Regions from separate parts of the Salinivibrio sp. IB282 genome, predicted to be linked through region 1. Evidence: predicted binding sites of a transcription regulator. Region 1 holds the regulator's gene; the other holds the start of a gene.
The links. The regulator CRP, encoded in region 1, controls carbon source genes, mostly activating them, when cyclic AMP is high. The targets are predictions, from matches to a motif close to TGTGANNNNNNTCACA.
Positions count from the first base shown of each region.

Region 2: the regulator CRP is predicted to act here: its motif matches at 1,923-1,938, upstream of BZG14_RS03750 (CTP synthase).

Region 1 is NZ_MUET01000043.1:11,403-14,582, reverse strand. Features, by position in the region: gene BZG14_RS09975 (DUF1338 domain-containing protein) at 1-370, shown strand, start outside; gene BZG14_RS09970 (hypothetical protein) at 440-1,306, opposite strand; gene crp (cAMP-activated global transcriptional regulator CRP) at 1,437-2,069, opposite strand; gene BZG14_RS09960 (phosphoribulokinase) at 2,319-3,180, opposite strand, start outside.
Region 2 is NZ_MUET01000010.1:34,616-37,795, reverse strand. Features, by position in the region: gene eno (phosphopyruvate hydratase) at 1-127, opposite strand, end outside; gene BZG14_RS03750 (CTP synthase) at 204-1,838, opposite strand; gene mazG (nucleoside triphosphate pyrophosphohydrolase) at 1,990-2,787, opposite strand; gene relA (GTP diphosphokinase) at 2,838-3,180, opposite strand, start outside.

The DNA.
Region 1 (3,180 bases):
CTATCAAACACTTGCCGAAGAGAGTGAATATGCGTCTTGGGTGGCGGCACACGGTTATGGTGCCAACCATTTTACCGTGAGTGTGAATCAGCTGAATGCGCATGATGATTGCCTCTCGGTGAATAACCAATTGCGCGACAATGGCTTTGCGATTAACGAGTCAGGCGGGGAAGTCAAAGGTGACGCGTCGGTGTATCTGGAGCAATCCTCCACCATGGCGGATCGCGTGCCAGTTGCTTTTTCTGATGACACGCAAACCATCCCGGGTGGTTTTTATGAGTTTGCTAAGCGTTATGTTCTGCCCAATGGTGAGCTTTACCAAGGTTTTGTGGCTGCCTCGGCAGACAAAATCTTTGAAAGCACCCATTAGTGCGCCACACATCGCTTAATCGACATCATAGGGAAAAGGGAGCGTATGCTATGCTCCCTTTTTTATCGTCTATTCAGCCTCGATATCGAGCCAATACGTGTCTGGAATCGCTTGTGTTTCGTTGCTTAAATGCGGGTTATCGACCCGGATCACGGTGCGTTCATCAATGTTGGCTTTTTCAAACGTTTCTTTGACCAGCGGAGCGTTGTTGAAAAACTCAATAAATGATCCGTCTTGGTATGCCGCTTCAAAAGCACCATTCAACATGTCGGCGACGTCAGCATGTTGCGGAGACACAAACAGGAACATCGGGAAGCGATAGATCAGCATCAGGTGCGGGTCAACTAACAGATTACCGTATTGTGGCCGCTCGGCTAATTCACTAAAAGGCTCAATCAAGGCACGCGGGAAGAGATCAGCACGACCTGTATCAACCACTTTGAAAATATTTTCAAAGCTCGATATTTCGCGTACGCGAAATCCCGCTGAGTTGAGCACCTTGACGTCGGCCCAGCCCTGTCCCTGAATCATGGTAAGAGACTGCAAATCACCCGCGCTACTTATCTGAGCGAGTTGGGGCTCTGTGGTTTGGTTGGTAATAAACAGGCGATGGCCGAGTAGACCACGAAACACGGGATAGCGAATGGGGATCAGTTCAGATTCCAGCGTGCGGTCGGCACCCAGCCAGTCGATAGTGAGCTTGCCTTGCTTGAGCATTTCCACCTTACGAGACTGAGAGCCAATTTGGCCGTCAAAAGCTTGCAAGGTGACAGGCTCTCCTGATTTTTCGGCAAGAAACTCAATCAGCTCAATGGCATAGAGATCAAGCGCCGACCCAGCGCGTGGCTCGGGGTGCACAATTGTGGTATTGGACACGGCATGGGCTGAAAGCACAGAGAGCGCCAAGGCGGTGAGAGAAACCATGAGTTTTTTCATAAACGATACCTTGTTAGTTTTATGTTAACCATATCGTTTTGAGTGTAGAAGTTATCCAGACGCTTGCCAGAAAGCGGAGATAAAAAAACCGACGCCAGGGCGTCGGTTGGTGATACAGAGAGCGGCGCAATTAGCGTGTGCCGTATACCACGATGGTTTTACCGTGTGCGGAAATGAGGTTTTGCTCTTCCAGCATTTTGAGGATACGTCCCACGGTTTCACGCGAACAGCCGACGATTTGGCCAATTTCCTGACGAGTGATCTTAATTTGCATACCGTCAGGGTGTGTCATGGCATCCGGCTGTTTAGCCAAGTTCAACAAGGTTTGCGCGATGCGGCCTGTGACGTCCAGGAAGGCGAGATCCCCGACCTTTTGGCTCGTTACCTGCAAACGACGCGCCATTTGTGAAGACAGGCGCATTAAGATGTCAGGATTCACTTGAATGAGCTGGCGGAACTTCTTAAATGAAATCTCTGCCACTTCACACGGTGATTTAGCGCGCACCCAAGCAGTGCGCTCTTGGTCTTCTTCGAAAAGTCCGAGCTCACCAATGAAGTCACCTTGGTTAAGGTAAGACAGGATCATTTCCTTGCCTTCTTCATCTTTGATCAGTACGGCCACAGACCCTTTCACGATGTAATACAAGGTCTCCGCCTTCTCACCTGCATGGATAAGCGTGCTTTTAGACGGATACTTATGAATATGACAATGTGAAAGGAACCACTCGAGTGTAGGGTCTGTTTGAGGTTTTCCTGGAACCATATAACTTATTTCCTCTGCATGTGTTGCCCGGCAACAACGTCCTATCTTTGTCTGAGGGGTAACCCATCAGATCATTGCACAGAATACGAAGTCTGAACGCGGGCTACAAGCTCACTGTATGTTAACAAGAGTGTATCTTTTTTTGTTGGTGATTTCTTGATTTTGATCTAGGCCAACCGCCTAAAAATCTGGCAAAAACGTGGCTAAGATCACGGCTTGAGAAGTAATACATCATGGATGCGCTACGCCTTAGCCAATCTTGCCTTTTTCTATCAATTGTTGGATCAATGGACGGATGATCAATTCCATCGCAAAGCCCATTTTTCCTCCCGGTACCACTAAGGTGTTATGCCGTGACATAAACGACCCGGTGATCATTTGCAACAGATAAGGGAAGTCGACGTTTTTCATTCCACGAAAGCGGATCACCACAAAACTTTCATCCAAAGACGGGATACCTTTGGCATTTAATGGGTTTGAGGTATCTACCGTCGGCACGCGTTGAAAGTTGATATGGGTGCGAGAAAACTGCGGGGTGATGTAGTGCAGGTAATCATCCATTGAGCGCACAATCGAGTCGGTCACCGCCTCACGAGAGTGGCCTCTATCGCGCGTATCGCGGACAAATTTTTGAATCCACTCTAGGTTGACGATCGGCACCATTCCAATCAAGAGATCGACATGCTGTGCAACATTGACATCACCATCGACCACTCCGCCGTGCAGTCCCTCGTAAAACAATACATTGGTATTGTCGGCTAAGTCTTGCCATGGCGTGAAGGTGCCAGGCATTTGGTTATAGGGCACCGCTTCATCAAAGGTATGTAAATAGCGGCGATATTTCCCGGTGCCTTGCTCACCATACTCACGGAAAAACTGCTCTAGCCGCGGGAAATCGTTGGCCGTGGGGCCAAAGTAGCTGATATGTTTGCCTTGTTCACGTGCTTTACGGATCTCGACGTCCATTTCAGGACGGGTAAAGCGATGAAAGCTATCCCCTTCTAGCCAGGCCGCTTTGATGTTCATCATCTGGAACATCTTTCGGAAGGCTTCCGAGGTGGTGGTGGTACCGGCTCCTGATGAGCCGGTGACCGCAATAATAGGATGTTTA
Region 2 (3,180 bases), on a different contig from region 1:
TTGATGCACCTGAAGGTGCTGCCGCCATACCGACGAAGCCACCTTCTAGATGGACTTCTGCTTCAACGGTTGGGTTACCGCGTGAATCAATGATTTCACGGCCTAGAACTTTAACGATCTTAGACATTGTGATTCCTCTCGTCTGTCATTGTTTTTAAAAATAAAAGCAGCTGCCCATTTTCAGGCGACCGCTCGAATCTCGTTTATAGCTCACCGCGCTGTTTTTTGCCTGCCGCCGCAACGAATCCGGCAAACAGTGGGTGGCCATCACGTGGTGTCGACGTGAACTCTGGGTGGAACTGGCACGCAACAAACCAAGGGTGCTCAGGGTTTTCAATGATTTCCACCAGCTTTTTATCCGCAGACAGGCCTGAGATTGACAGCCCCGCTTTTTCTAGCTGCGGACGCAATAAGTTGTTAACTTCATAACGGTGGCGATGACGCTCGTGGATTTGCGTGTTGCCATAAAGCTGATGGGCTTTAGAGCCTTCGGCAAGGTGGCAAAGTTGAGCACCAAGGCGCATGGTACCGCCAAGATCAGAGGTTTCACTGCGCTCTTCCACTTTCCCTTCTTCATCGACCCACTCAGTGATCAGTCCCACCACCGGGTATTTGCTCTCTTTGTTAAACTCGGTCGAGTTTGCCCCTTCCATCCCCGCGACATTACGCGCGTATTCAATCAGAGCGACTTGCATACCGAGGCAGATACCCAAGTAAGGCAGTTTGTTTTCACGGGCATATTGTGCTGCCAGGATTTTACCTTCCACACCTCGGTCACCAAATCCACCGGGTACCAAGATAGCATCCAAATCTTGCAGCATTTCTGAGCCGCGTGTTTCAAGATCTTGCGAGTCTACATACTTGATGTTGACGGTGAGACGGTTTTTCAACCCACCGTGTTTCAAGGCTTCGTTGACGGACTTATACGCATCCGGCAGCTCGATGTATTTGCCCACCATACCAATGGTCACTTCGCCCATAGGATTGGCTTCTTCGTAGCTAACTTGCTCCCACTCTGACAGGTCAGCTTCCGCCGCTTCAATGCCAAAACGATTACAAACCAGATCATCCAGGCCTTGAGAGCGAATAAGTGATGGGATTTTGTAGATAGAATCTACGTCTTTCATGGTGATCACGGCTTTTTCTGCCACATTACAGAACAGCGCAATTTTTGCGCGCTCATTAGCCGGGATCGGACGCTCACTACGACATACCAGCACATCAGGCTGGATACCAATTGAGAGTAGTTCTTTTACCGAATGCTGAGTCGGCTTGGTTTTCACTTCACCTGCTGCCGCCAGATAAGGCACCAGAGTCAGGTGCATAAACATCGCACGCTCGCGGCCAACCTCAACCGTCAGCTGGCGAATCGCTTCCAAAAATGGCAGCGACTCTATATCACCGACGGTACCGCCGATTTCCACAATCGCAATATCGTGACCTTCACCACCGGCGATGATGCGGTCTTTGATTGAATTGGTGATGTGCGGAATCACCTGAATGGTAGCTCCCAGGTAATCTCCACGGCGCTCTTTGCGCAGTACATCCGCATACACACGACCAGAGGTAAAGTTATTACGCTTGGTCATTTTGGTGCGAATAAAGCGCTCATAGTGACCGAGGTCAAGGTCGGTCTCTGCGCCGTCTTCCGTGACGAATACTTCCCCGTGCTGGGTAGGGCTCATTGTCCCTGGATCCACGTTAATATAAGGGTCGAGTTTCATGATGGTGACGTTGAGGCCACGCGCTTCAAGAATGGCTGCTAATGAGGCTGCAGCAATACCCTTACCGAGGGAGGATACAACACCGCCCGTAACAAAAATGTAGTTCGTCGTCATGCTAAACCTGAGAGTTGGATTTAGAGGAAATTAATGAAGTTCTGGACGGGATATTATGATACCAGACCCCACTGACTCCCACAATGTGAAAGCTACCACACACCCTGGTGTTTTTAATTGTCACAAATCAATTATGCCAATTACAGGATATTTACTTATTCGCCTTTTTGACGGCCTGCCATGCCGATTCTAGTTCATCTAGCTGACATTGTTGAATATTTTTTTCATTATCACGTAAGTGCTTTTCAACACCACGAAAGCGAGCTTCAAACTTTTGGTTGGCACGGCGTAGGGCTTGCTCGGCATCTGTCCCTAGGTGGCGAGCCAAATTTACCACCGCGAATAACAAATCCCCGACTTCTTCATCCACACGCGCCTGATCAACAGAGGCTTGCGCCAGTTCTTGCTCAACCTCTGCAATCTCTTCCTGCACTTTATCTATCACAGGGGCCACCGTCGGCCAATCAAAGCCCACTCGTGCACAACGCTTTTGCAATTTGTACGCTCTTGTTAAAGCGGGTAGTCCTTGAGTCACCCCATCCAGCACACTTTGCGGTTGCATAGAGGCTGCGCTCTCGGCGCGCTCTTTCGCTTTGATACCTTCCCAATCTGGTGCCATTAAAGGCTTTCCCTGCGCATCTTTGGGACCAAAAACATGAGGATGACGACGGATGAGTTTGTCGCAAATGCCACGCACCACATCCTCAAAGTCAAATTGGTTTTTTTCCCGCCCCAATTGACTGTAGAACACAATTTGAAAAAGTAAGTCACCTAGCTCATCTTTTAGGTCTGACCAGTTTTCACGCTCAATCGCATCCGCGACTTCATACGCTTCTTCTAAGGTATGCGGCACGATGGTGTCAGCAGTTTGCGCCCTATCCCACTCACAGCCGTTGTCTGGATCACGTAAGGTGGTCATGATGGTCAGTAATTGCTCGATGGCTGCCATGAAAGTGTTCCTTCTAAAAAAACGCCCTGTCGAGACAGGGCGAGAAATAATTAGCGAAGACGTTTAGCCTCAACTACGTCTTTCACTTGTTCAAGCCGGTTAACCACGCGGCTCAGGGTGTCGAGATCGGAGATTTCCAAATCAAAATCCATGATAGACATTTGCTTTTTATAATCCACGCGACTTTGCATGCCCGCTACGCGTGCTTTCTCATTGCTCAACACGGTATTAATATCTTTCACCAACCCGGTGCGCTCATTGGCAGATAAGCGGATACGCACATGATATTGGCCAATGTGCCCTTTGCCCCAAACCGTGGCAATAATGCGCTCGGGCGCGTGGTGACTCAGTTCGTTGAGTTGCTCACAGTCAGCGCGGTGCACAGAAATGCCT